Regions from separate parts of the Rhizobium sp. P2_G9 genome, predicted to be linked through region 2. Evidence: predicted binding sites of a transcription regulator. Region 2 holds the regulator's gene; each other region holds the start of a gene.

Region 1 (4,122 bases), on a different contig from region 2:
TCGCCGAAGGTAATGCCGAAGACCGGCACATGCGGTTGCGTTGCCTTCCAGCGGCTGTAGAAGCCCGGCTTGTCGCCGTCGCTGCGGCCGTCAGTCATGATGACGATCGCCGGCAGGTAGGAGCCGAGATCGGGCGTCTGGGCGATCTTGTCGATCGCCGTGTTGGCGCAGTCATACATGTCGGTGCCGCCGCTGGCGTGCTGGCCCGAGACATTCGAGAGCAGCGTCGCCTGGTCGGCCGGTGTACCGGTGCCTTCGAAGGTCCGCCGCACATGTGCATCAAACGGGATGATGACGATGCGGTCGGATGGCGTCCACTGCACCAGCATCTTATCGGCCTCGCCCGGCGTAAACAGGAATTGCATGGCCTGCTGCAACTGGTCTTCGCCCTTGCCCTCCATCGAGCCGGAGAAATCCAGGCAGATCGCCGTCAGGGAAGGCTTGCGCAGCGCAGTCTGATAGAGCGTGAGCGCTTGTCGAATGACCGTCGGCTCCGGCAGGCGGATCGCCGTCACCAGCTTGGCCGGATCGAAATTCCATTGCGGCTCCGGCTTGGCGGTGATGCTGCCGAGTGGAATGCGCCGGCCGGTGTCGGCGATGCGCTTCTGCACGTCCGGGGTCTGCAGATAGGCGAGCAGGTCGTTGAAGAAGGTCTCGACATCGGCGCCGCGGCCATGATCGACGAAGCCGATCGGCGAGTCCGCCACGGCCACGCCATCGGCCGGATAGATGAAAAAGAGCGGCTCCTTGCCGTCACCCAGCAGCCGGTCATTGGTTTCCTTGAGCACAGCCTCATAGTTCCACATGGCATCATATTCCGTGCCATTCTTTGCCGAGTCGAGATAGAGGTCGGCGAGCCAGCCGGACGAGCCGGAGGAACGCTCGACGCCGGCGAGCAATTGCTTGACCGTGTTCTGGACCTCCTGCTTGTCGAGATCGCCCGGCTCGATCACCTGTTTGCCGGCGAGTGCGCTCGACAGCATCGCGAGATAGGCACTGGCGCCGGAATTGGACTGCGTCGCAGACGTCATCAGGAATTTCAGCGAGCCCTTGTTCACGGCTGCGAGAATATCCTTCATGTAGACCGGCTTGCCGACCCAGCCGAGTTCGTCGGCCTTGGACTTGCGGACGCCGAGGATGACCGGCATCTGCACGATCGAGGTCAGCGATTTGACCTTGCGGCCGGTGTCGAACATGTCGACCCAGACGCTGGATGCCGGCCAGACGGCGTCCTGCTTCACCCCGTCCTTGCTTTGCAGGGCAAGGCCGATATCGAGCGTGCCGGCATAGGTCATCGTGCAGGTGGCGCCCTTTTGCTTGCAGAAATCCTGTACGATCGGTTCCAGCACGGTGTTTTCCGAGCCGGAGATGATCGAGAATTCCGGTCCCTTGTTGCCGCAGCCGGCGAGGACAAGGGTCGTGGCGAGGGCAAGAGCCGTCAGCAGGGCTTTGAACATTTTTGGCTCCTCAGGCCTGGGTCAGCGCCTTCTTGAGCTCCACCGTCATCTGCTCCATCTGCTGTTCGGCCAGCGCACGCTTCTTGCGGCCGTCCTCTTGCACCTTGAGCACGCCGCCGATCGTGTCGATCAGGTCCTGGTTGGCCTTGGCGAGCGTGTCGATATCGACAATGCCGCGCTGGGCCTGCTCCTCGACCGCGATCGCCTGTTCCTTCATCATCTCGGAGGCTTGGCGGATCATCGTGTTGGTGGCGTCGGTGACGGTCTTCTGCAGGTCCAGCGCCGATTTCTGCTGCGTCAGCCCGAGCATGATCACCATTTTCTGCTTCCAGGCGGGGACGGTCAGCGTCGAGGTCGCCTGCAGGTTCTCGATCAGCGTTTCGTCTCCGGCCTGGACGATGCGGATCTGCGGCAATTGCTGGATGCCGAGCTGACGGGCCTGCTGCAGGTAGAAGACGCGTTTTTCCAGGCGATCGAGCGCCTGCATCGCATCCTGGTAGGTCTGCGCTTCGAGCATGCCGCCGCTCTGGCCGCCTGTCGCAGCATCGGCCGTGGCTTTGAGCTTCGGGAGTTCAACGCTGCGGAAATTCTCGGCGAATTGCTTGCCTGCCTGAACATAGGCGTCGAGGCGCAGGATCGCCTCCTTGGTTTCGTCATGCAGGTCGTCGAGGATGGCGATGTCACGGCGTAGCACATCCTTGTGGCGGTCGAGTTCCAGGCCGATACGGTCGATCTGGCTGGCGACATCGTCGAACTGCAATTTGAATTTTTCGATCTGTGCCTGGGCCGAGGAGAACAGGCGGCTGAAAAAACCCTGTTCCTTGAGCGTCGCCGGATCGAGGCTCTTGGATTTGAGGATGATTTCGGTGAGCAGTTTGCCGGTGTCGCCGAGGTCCTTGTTGCGGATGCCGGCGAGGATCTTGTCGGCATAGCTGGTGACCGATTGCTGGGCGTTGTCGCCGTAGACCGAGATCGAGGCGCGGTCGGAGATGTTGATCGTGTTGGCGATCCTGGCCACCTCGGCCGGGTCGGCGGTGACCGCAGGCAGGTTGGCGGACGCTGTCATCGGTACGATATCGGTCTCGGCCATGCTTCGTTTCCTCATCTGTGCAGACTCTGGCATCTGCCCGTTCACCCCAAATGTCGCCACGCACGCTTTTTTGCATGCAAGGCCCCAGACTCGGGCCGACAATCGCAGCCGTTTATGACAGTTCGATTACAGTCAGAAATTTCGGCCTGCCGGTCGCCCGCTTGATTTTCCTCACACCCGTAATAACGTTGAACGTGAGAGGGATATTCGGACAAGGCAAGGGGAAGTCGATGCAATTGACACCATTCGACGTGATCAAGGCGCGTGCCGAGGCGCGCAAGGGCAAGGAAGGGCTTGCGGAGATCATCGCCAGGCGATTGGCGCGGCCGGAGGCTGAGCCGACGGATGCGCGCCTGCTATCGTCCATGGCCTTCCATATTTTCGCGGCTGGCATTTCCCACAAAGTGGTCGAGAACAAGTGGCCGGGCACCGAAGAGGCATTGCTCGGCTTTGATCCCAACCTGCTCAACATCCAGCCCGACGATTTCTGGCATGACCTCCTGGGCGACACGCGCATCATCCGCCATGGCGCCAAGGTCAACGCCATCCGCCACAATGCCGCCTTTGTCAGCGACCTGACGAAGGAGCATCGCAGTGCTGTCCGTTATCTGCTCGAGTGGCCGGCAACCGACCAGATCGGCCTGCTCGATTTCCTGACCAAGCGCGGAGAGCGGCTGGGTGGCTATACCGGTCAATATGCCCTGCGGGCCATCGGCAAGGACAATTTCGTGCTCTCGCAGGATGTGATCGCCTGCTTGAAGGATGCCGGCGCGATCACCGGGGATGGCAGCACCAAGAGCGAGCGGCGGGCGATCCAGGAGGCATTCAACGCCTGGGCCGAGCAATCGAGGCTGCCGATGTCGCAGATTTCACTGACCTGTGCGATGTCGATAGGGGCGGAGTATGCGGAGTAGGGTGGGGGTCTCATTTACCCCTCACCAACTCCGGCCAAGGGTTCACTGCGTTCACCCGGCCTTCGTATCCTCTCCCGCAAGGGGCGAGGAAAACTCGCGGCAATGCTTCGCCACAAATACGACGGCGCGGTTCGCTGCAACGGCGCAACAGGTTTTTCCTCGCCCCCTGTGGGAGAGGATAGCAAGGCCGCGAGAGGCGTAGCCGATTGCTTGGCCGCGCTTGGTGAGGGGTAAGCTCTTCTTCCAAAGTAGACCAGCCTCAACCCCACCGCCGGAACAGCGCACTGGCGTTGACGCCGCCGAAACCAAAACCGTTGGAAATGGCGTGTTCCATCACCATCGGCCGGGCATTGCCGCCGACGAGGTCCAGGCCTTCCGCGACCGGATCGGGATGGACGAGGTTGCGCGTCGGCGGGGCGATCTGGTCGCGCAGTGCCATGATGGTGAAGACTGCTTCGAGCCCGCCGGCGGCGCCAAGCAGGTGGCCGGTGGCCGATTTGGTGCCGCTGACCGCAATGGAGCCGTCGCGGCCGAAGACGCTCTTGATCGCCTCCAACTCGCCGCGGTCGCCGACCGGCGTCGAGGTCGAATGGGCGTTGAGATGCTGCACCTCGGCCGGCTGCAGTTTGGCTTGCTTTAGCGCGGTCAGCATGGCGCGGCG
Region 2 (4,122 bases):
CCGTCGACCTGGTGCCGCTCATCGGCTCGGTCTGCGATGCGCTGGCGCCGCTGGCAACCGACCTCGGCGTCGAGATCAAGCGGCATCTGCCCGACCATGCCATCAATGTCAGCGGCGATCGTGACGAACTGACCCAGGTGTTCGAGAACCTGATCGAAAACGCCTGCAAATACGGCCAGGAGGGCAAGATCGTCGACGTGACGCTGATCGAAAAGCCGCGCCAGCCGATCGAGGTCAGCGTCATCGACTACGGTCCCGGCATCCCCGAAGACCAGGTCCCGCGCCTGACCGAACGCTTCTATCGCGTCAATGTCGAGAGCAGCCGCTCGAAGAAGGGCACCGGCCTCGGATTGGCAATCGTCAAGCACATCTTGACGCGCCACCGCGCCCGTCTGCTCATCCGATCGGAACTCGGCCGCGGCAGCACCTTCACCGTGCGCTTCTGACAAAAACGCAGCAATCCCTCCAGCGCGTCCGAAAGGATTGACTTTTCAGCACTTTAGTCTGTCATAAATCTTTCGTGACTTTGACATAAAACCCTGGCGTAAAGCGGCTAATGAAAACTTGGCCGACCCTATGTTCCTTGCCAGCCCGGATAACCCGCGGCCCAGGACATAGGGGCCGCTTCGGCTGATCCAAAACCGCGCCGGCCGCCCGCCGGTTGGAGGACTATTGATGACCGCACACATCTATTCCGCCTTTGACGAGGAGCTGGCCAACCTTTCCCGCCGCATCGCCGAAATGGGCGGCATGGCCGAGCAGATGGTTTCCGACTCGGTCAAGGCGCTGGTCACATCCGACTCGGCGCTGGCGCAGCGCGTGATCTCGGAAGACGTGATCATGGACCAGACCGAGCGCGATATCGGCGACAGCGCCATCCTGATGATCGCCAAGCGCCAGCCGGTGGCGTCCGACCTGCGCGAGATCGTCGGTTCGATCCGCATCGCCGCCGATCTCGAACGCGTCGGCGATCTCGGCAAGTCCAACGCCAAGCGCGTCATTGCCGTGCAGACCACCGGCATTCCGCGGCCGCTCGCCCGCGGCATCGAACATCTCTCCGAACTGGCGCTGACCCAGCTCAAGGATGTGCTCGACGTCTACGCCACCCGCTCGGCGGAAAAGGCCGAGGTGATCCGCCAGCGCGATGGCGAGATCGACGCCGTCTATACCTCGCTGTTCCGCGAAATGCTCACCTACATGATGGAAGACCCGCGCAACATCACGCCCTGCACCCATCTCTTGTTCTGCGCCAAGAACATCGAGCGCATCGGCGACCATGCGACCAATATCGCCGAAACCATTTATTACATGAAGACCGGCGAACAGCCGACCGGCGAACGCGTCAAGGAAGACAACACGGCTTCCGTGGTGCAGCCGGGCCAGTGATGCCGATTGCGCATTTCGGCCAGCCGGCGCCAATGGCGTCCCTGGCCGCCGATCATCAGCGCCGGCATCGGACGAGAGCATGCCGGTAGTAACAATCGCAGCCGCCTGGGCGCGGGGCACGCGCCAGGCGTGATTGCCGACGGAGCAGAGTACCATGCAGCCGAGAATTATGGTTGTGGAAGACGAGGAAGCGCTGGGCACGCTGCTCAGCTACAACCTCGAAGCAGAGGGATATGATGTCGAGGTGATCCCGCGCGGCGACGAGGCGGATATCCGCCTGCAGGAGCGCGTCCCGGACTTGCTTCTGCTCGACTGGATGCTGCCCGGCGTGTCCGGCATCGAACTGTGCCGTCGGCTGAGGATGCGGCCTGAAACCGAGCGCCTGCCGGTGATCATGCTCACCGCCCGCGGCGAGGAAAGCGAGCGCGTCCGCGGCCTGTCGACCGGCGCCGACGACTATGTCGTCAAGCCGTTCTCGACCCCGGAACTGATGGCCCGCATCAAGGCCATGCTGCGCCGGGTGCGGCCCAATGCGATCTCCTCGATCCTCAAATGCGGCGATGTCGAGCTCGACCGCGAGACCTACCGCGTCCACCGCCGCTCCCGCGAAATCCGCCTCGGACCGACGGAATTCAAGCTGCTGGAATTCTTCATGTCGTCGCCGGGCCGGGTGTTTTCCCGCTCACAACTGCTCGACGGCGTCTGGGGCCACGACATCTATGTCGACGAACGCACCGTCGACGTCCATGTCGGGCGGCTGCGCAAGGCGCTCAATCTGTCGAACATGCCGGATGTGATCCGCACCGTGCGCGGTGCGGGGTATGCGATGGAAGTTTGAGCGGCTTCGCTTCGTAGAGTGTGCGTCGTACCCCCCTCTGTCCTGCCGGACATCTCCCCCTCAAGGGGGGAGATTGGCTAGAGGCCTGCTCCCCGCCTCAAAGAGTCGTTGAGTACTGCGTTGTGCGACGGTAGAGAGGAAGCGGCCAGGGCGCCCCATCCAATCTCCCCCCTTGAGGGGGAGATGTCTGGCAGGACAGAGGGGGGTGGCCCCAAACGCCGACCTACCAAAAACTCTCAAGCCCCCGGCCCAATCCTGATCCCATAAAGCCTGATCGCCCGCCCCTGCCCGGTGAGATCGCTATTGATAATCACGTAACCCGGCTCGTTCGGCGCCTGCTTGCCATCGAACTTCACCTGGATCAGCTCATCCACCCGCTCGTTGGAAATCGTAAACCGGTGCCGCCCGCAATCGCCGAGGCTGGCAAAGGCGCACTGGATATAGATCTGCGACGGCTTGTCGCCATCGGCGCGCAACGTCACGGCCAGTGTCGAGGTCTTGCCGGCAAGATTCTTCAGCACGTCGGCCGGCACCTCGATCCGCACTTCGCCATCCTGGTCCGGCGCATTCGAGATGATCATGATCGCCTTGCCGTCGCTGTCGGTGACGTCGCTGACCTTGGCCTGCGCCGCCGGCTTGACCGCACTGGTGTCGCCGGGCTTGAGCACGCTCACCCAATCGCCGGAAAAGCCGCGCAGCGGATCGAGCGGGGTTTTCAGCGGCACCTTCGGATCGAAATCCTCGCTGTGCAATTGCTTGGGGATGAAATCGAAATCGCCGCCGCCATGCATGGCCGCCCCGATCATGCCGGTCGCATAGGCCCACCATGCGCCGAAGCCGATGACGCCGAGCAGCACGCAATAGACGAACAGCGACACGACCCAGGAGCCGCGCCGGCGTCGCGCGGCACGCTTCTGCGGCGCCACCTTGCGCCCTTCCGGCGTCGAAGGCTCGGCCCAGGCCGGATCCTCTTCCTCATGCCGGATATTTTGCGCCCGTCCCTTGCCGCGCGCTTCGGCGACCAAAGGTGCGTCGACCACCGGCTCGATCCGCCGCGTTTTTACGCCGGCTTTGGACGGCGCGCGCTCATCGCGGGTGGCCGAAAAATCGGAAAACGCGCCGTCTTCCTCGATCTCCGGCGGTATCTCGCGCGCCACGACCGGCTCCGCCATGGGCCTGACCGGCTGCGCCACCTGGCGCACCGGCTCGACAATCGGCGGCTCGCGCCGTGAAGGCTGAGCCGGCTCAGGCCAGGCCGACGGCGGCGCATCGATGAGCCGCTCCGGCGCCGGCGGCGCGATATCGGGCTCAGGCACCGCCTCCGGCGGCTCGAACGGCGTATTCTCTATGAAAATCTTGTCGAGCCGCGCCGACATGCGCAGCTTTTCGAGCTCTTCGTCCTCGATTGCGCGGATGGTGAATTCCAGCCGCTGCCGCTGCCGCTCGATCACCGTCATGTCGTGGATGTCCTGCTTGCGCAGGCCGGCATCGAGCGCATTGCGCGCGGACTGATAGATACGCGCGCGTATTTCCGGATTGGACCTTTCGGCCCTGTCCAGAGCGTTGCGGATCGCCTGTTCCAGTCCACTCACGCTAAAAAATACCTCGATACGCGGGACATTCTCATTATGACCCTTGGGTAATCATTCGCCAGCACCTTTTCAAGTTCCGAGCCGAATGCCTCCCCCGCTAATATCGGCTTTGCAGCCAAAAAATGGCGGTCTGATGCACGCGACGAAAATACAAGGTTGAACAAACCATCTTTCCGGAGATAGGCTGCCGCCAATTTCGCACATTCCGGACCCGCCATCATGCTTCCCGCCATTCTCCGCGACGATCTCAGGCTGCCGCTGGTCGCCGCCCCCATGTTCATCATCTCGCATCCGGAACTGGTGATC
Region 3 (4,122 bases), on a different contig from region 2:
CTGTAGTCCTTCACTGACCCAGCCTCTTTTCCTGCCTTAGAGCATGCTGTTATGATTTGGAAGCATTCTGCCGGAGCAGGTTTTCGTCAGGAAAGGAGCGATTGCCGAAGGTCGTACCCAAACGTACGGACGAGGCGATCGCTCCTTTCCTGGCGGAAACGTGCCCGGCCCTTCGGGTTGGCTGAAACGGGCCGCCTATCAGGCCGGCAGGCTTGGCCGTAGGGTTGGCTACGACGCGCGCCTGCCGGCCTGATATCCGACTCCGTTTGAGCCAACAGAATGCTTCCAAATCATAACAGCATGCTCTAACGCCCCTAAAGCCAAGGATCAACATGCACATCGACGCGAGCTTCTATTTCATCGCCATACCGGCGGTCATTCTCGTCGGCTTGAGCAAGGGTGGCATGGGCGATGCGCTGGGTCTGCTCGGCGTGCCGATGCTCTCCTTTGTCGTGCCGCCGGATCAGGCGGCGGCGATCCTGCTGCCCATCCTGATCGTCATGGACTGCGCCGCCCTCTGGACCTGGCGGCACAACAACAATGCCGAACTGCTGAAAATCATGCTGCCGGGCGCACTGGCGGGCATTGCCTTCGGCTGGCTCACCTGGGCCTTGGTGCCGCATTACGCCATGGAAATCATCATCGGTGTCGTGGCGCTGAGTTTTACCGCACGCTTCTACTATAACCGCTATTTCGCCCGCGCGGTCGAGGCGCCGCCGCGGCCGCATACGATCGCGCGCGCCGGCTTCTGGAGCACGCTGTCGGGTTATGGCAGCTTCGTCGCCCATGCCGGCGGTGCGCCGTTCCAGGTCTATGGTCTGCCGTTGAGATTGCCGCCGCGCGACTATACCGGCGCTGCGGTCCGGTTCTTTGCGATCCTCAACGCCATCAAGCTCATTCCCTACTATGCGCTCGGTACGCTCGACATCAGCAATCTGAAGATTTCAGCGACGCTTTTTCCGTTAGCGCCGCTGGCGACGATTGCCGGCGCCTATATGGTGCGGCGCATGCGGTCGGATTTCTTCTATCCGTTCATGTACCTGATGTGCGCATTGGCGGGGGCGAAATTGTTCTACGATGGCACGGCGGCGCTGGCGAAGGCGCTGATGTGACCAAGCGGGGAAATCGTTGGCAAGCCAACGATTTCCCCGCTTGGTCCTTTGTTTTGTCGCAGGTTCTTGCCGGAAAACCGCGGGACACTTTTCCGGACCTGCTTGGTTTTCGTGCGCTGCGAAATTTTTTAAGTGCAACGCACAAAAAGTCTTGTCCTTGAAAAAACTCTGGCTTAGCTTCGTCGCCGATGAGCGATCCATTCACGGCCATTTCGGATTCAAACCGACGCTTCCTGCTCGAAGAGCTGAGACGGGCGCCGCGCACAGTCAATGAACTGGCGTCGCTTCTGCCCGTCAGCCGCCCGGCCGTGTCGCAGCACCTGAAGGCGCTGCTCGATTGCCAGATGGTCAAAGTCGAAACCCAAGGCACACGGCGAATCTATGCGATCAACCCGCAGGGTTTTCAGAAGTTAGGTTTTTGGCTGGATCAGTTCTGGGCTTGAGGGCTTGGCCCTCGTTTCCTCCCCGGATTTATCCCTGTTTGCGGCGTCGGCCGCCAGATTCGACTTCCTGTGAAATCTTTACTCGTTCAGCGTCAGGAAACCCATCCGGCGGCCTTGCGCGGGTATTCAACTAGTGGCGCGTGTTCAAACGCAGGCGTTCGATTTCATCCTTGATTTTCAGCTTTTGTCTCTTTATTTCCGCGATCTGCGTGTCGCCGGTTGAGGGATGCAGCATTGCGGTGTGAAGTTCTGCTTCAAGATCGCCATGTTTCTTTTCAAGCGTCTCGATATGAGCCTCAAGTGACATAGGCTGGTTCCTTCCCGTTCTTGCCCACATCCGGCCATCCATCCCGCCGGATGTTTCAGGCTGCAACAGTGCCAATGTGACACGTAAATGACGATTTGTCGAAGGTGATTTCTCCCTAAAGGAAAACTTCCCGTTACCGACAGAATTGTGATAGGGACAAAACGATGCAGATACCGGGAATGTCGCCATGTCCCGGGCTGAAGGAGAGTGGGGAAGGGACTTTATGGCCGACCAGGAGCAGGCTGAACTGAGGCTGAATGCGGCGAGACTGCGGCAGGAGCACGAGGACTATGACGTCGCGATCAACGCCATGATCGCAACCGGCTGCGATGCCCTGAGGGTCCAGCGAATGAAGAAGAAGAAGCTTGCCGTCAAGGACAAGCTGGCCCAGGTCGAAGACCAGATCATCCCCGATATCATCGCCTGAACGAAAGGCCGCAATGCCGATTTCCAAGCCCACCGTCGCCATCATCATGGGAAGCCAGTCGGACTGGGAGACCATGAAAAATGCCGCTGACACGCTGGACGCTCTTGAAATTCCTTATGAAGCGCGGATCATTTCGGCACACCGCACGCCCGACCGGCTGGTGAATTTTGCCAAATCAGCGCGCGATGAGGGCTTCAAGGTGATCATTGCCGGCGCTGGCGGCGCCGCGCACCTTCCGGGCATGACGGCGGCGATGACGCCGCTGCCGGTGTTCGGCGTGCCGGTTCAGTCCAAGGCGCTTTCGGGACAAGATAGCCTGCTATCGATCGTGCAGATGCCGGCCGGCGTGCCGGTCGGAACACTGGCGATCGGCCGTTCCGGCGCAGTCAACGCAGCACTTCTTGCTGCTGCAGTCCTGGCGCTTTACGACGACGACCTGGCCGAGCGTCTCGACACCTGGCGCGAGGAACAGACCGCCTCGGTGGCTGAACATCCTGTGGATAAGTAGATGAAAACCCGCACCATCGGCATCATCGGCGGCGGTCAATTGGGCCGCATGCTCGCCATGGCCGCTAGCCGGCTGAACTTTCACACCGTCATCCTGGAGCCGCAGCCCGACTGCCCGGCGGCGCAGCTCGCCGATGCGCAGATCGTCGCCGCCTATGACGATCGGGCTGCCTTGGCCGAACTTGCGCAGCGTTGCGATGTCGTGACCTACGAGTTCGAGAACGTGCCGGTGGAAGCTGCCCGCCATCTCGAAAAGCTGGTGCCCGTCTATCCGCCGCCGCAGGCACTGGAAGTGGCGCAGGACCGGCTGACCGAAAAACAATATCTCAATGCCTGCGGCATCGTCACGGCCGGTTTTCGCGCTGTCGACAGCCAGGAGGACCTGGAGGACGCACTGGCCGAATTCGGCGGTGTGGGCGTGCTGAAAACCCGCCGGCTCGGCTATGACGGCAAGGGCCAGATGGTTTTTCGTGCCGGCGATGCGTCCGACGGCGCCTTTGCCAGGCTCGGCGGCGTGCCGCTGATCCTCGAAAGTTTCGTGCCGTTCACGCGTGAGATTTCGGTGATCGCGGCGCGCGGGCTCGATGGACACCTCGAATGCTATGATCCGGCAGAAAACGTGCACCGCAGCGGCATTCTCTTCACCTCGACCCTGCCGGCCGCGATCAGTCCGGCCGTTGCGGAGCACGCGCGCGACGCTGCACTCAGGCTGCTCTCGGCACTCGACTATGTCGGTGTGCTCGGCATCGAATTCTTCGTCACCGAAAACGAGACGCTGATTGCCAATGAGATCGCGCCGCGCGTGCACAATTCCGGCCACTGGACCGAGGCCGCCTGCGTCATCTCGCAGTTCGAGCAGCATATCCGCGCCGTCGGCAACCTGCCGCTCGGCAATCCGGCGCGGCACAGCGATTGCGTCATGCAGAACCTGATCGGGGATGAGATCGAGGACGTGGCTTTGCTGGCGCAGGAGAGGGAGGTGCTCATCCATCTTTACGGCAAGGCGGAGGCGCGGCCGGGGCGGAAGATGGGGCATTTTACGCGACTGACGGGGCGACGGTCGTAAAGCACGGCCCACCGCGGACCCGATCGTCCCCGAATCCCCGGCATCCCCTTTCCCCGCTCCGCCACATAAGCTAAAGCGGCGGCATGACCGATTTCGCCATTCTTCTCGGCGGCCGCCTGACCCGGACGGATCGCCTCGACCGACAGCTTCGCGACGCCCGCTTCATCGCCGCCGATGGCGGAATGGCGCATGCCGAGACGCTGGGCGTCGAGCCGGATTTGTGGGTTGGCGATTTCGATTCCACTCCACCCGATCTGATC

The links. The regulator PhoB, encoded in region 2, activates phosphate uptake and scavenging genes when phosphate is short. The targets are predictions, from matches to a motif close to TGTCATNNANCTGTCAT.
Positions count from the first base shown of each region.
Region 1: a site for PhoB is predicted at 2,662-2,678, ahead of AC1DYF_RS16415 (toxic anion resistance protein). Genes of this name have one in related genera too.
Region 3: a site for PhoB is predicted at 1,939-1,955, ahead of AC1DYF_RS03055 (YdcH family protein). Genes of this name have one in related genera too.

Region 1 covers NZ_JBFUFK010000017.1:68,502-72,623, reverse strand. Annotated here, with positions in the region: gene AC1DYF_RS16420 (substrate-binding domain-containing protein) at 1-1,457, opposite strand, end outside; gene AC1DYF_RS16415 (toxic anion resistance protein) at 1,468-2,547, opposite strand; gene AC1DYF_RS16410 (DNA-3-methyladenine glycosylase I) at 2,778-3,461, shown strand; gene fabF (beta-ketoacyl-ACP synthase II) at 3,721-4,122, opposite strand, start outside.
Region 2 covers NZ_JBFUFK010000031.1:90,576-94,697, forward strand. Annotated here, with positions in the region: gene phoR (phosphate regulon sensor histidine kinase PhoR) at 1-446, shown strand, start outside; gene phoU (phosphate signaling complex protein PhoU) at 673-1,386, shown strand; gene phoB (phosphate regulon transcriptional regulator PhoB) at 1,541-2,224, shown strand; gene AC1DYF_RS24275 (hypothetical protein) at 2,461-3,816, opposite strand; partial or broken gene AC1DYF_RS24280 (NAD(P)H-dependent flavin oxidoreductase) at 4,033-4,122, shown strand, end outside.
Region 3 covers NZ_JBFUFK010000002.1:271,167-275,288, forward strand. Annotated here, with positions in the region: gene AC1DYF_RS03045 (sulfite exporter TauE/SafE family protein) at 333-1,112, shown strand; gene AC1DYF_RS03050 (ArsR/SmtB family transcription factor) at 1,301-1,555, shown strand; gene AC1DYF_RS03055 (YdcH family protein) at 1,686-1,862, opposite strand; gene AC1DYF_RS03060 (YdcH family protein) at 2,086-2,289, shown strand; gene purE (5-(carboxyamino)imidazole ribonucleotide mutase) at 2,303-2,797, shown strand; gene AC1DYF_RS03070 (5-(carboxyamino)imidazole ribonucleotide synthase) at 2,798-3,862, shown strand; gene AC1DYF_RS03075 (thiamine diphosphokinase) at 3,946-4,122, shown strand, end outside.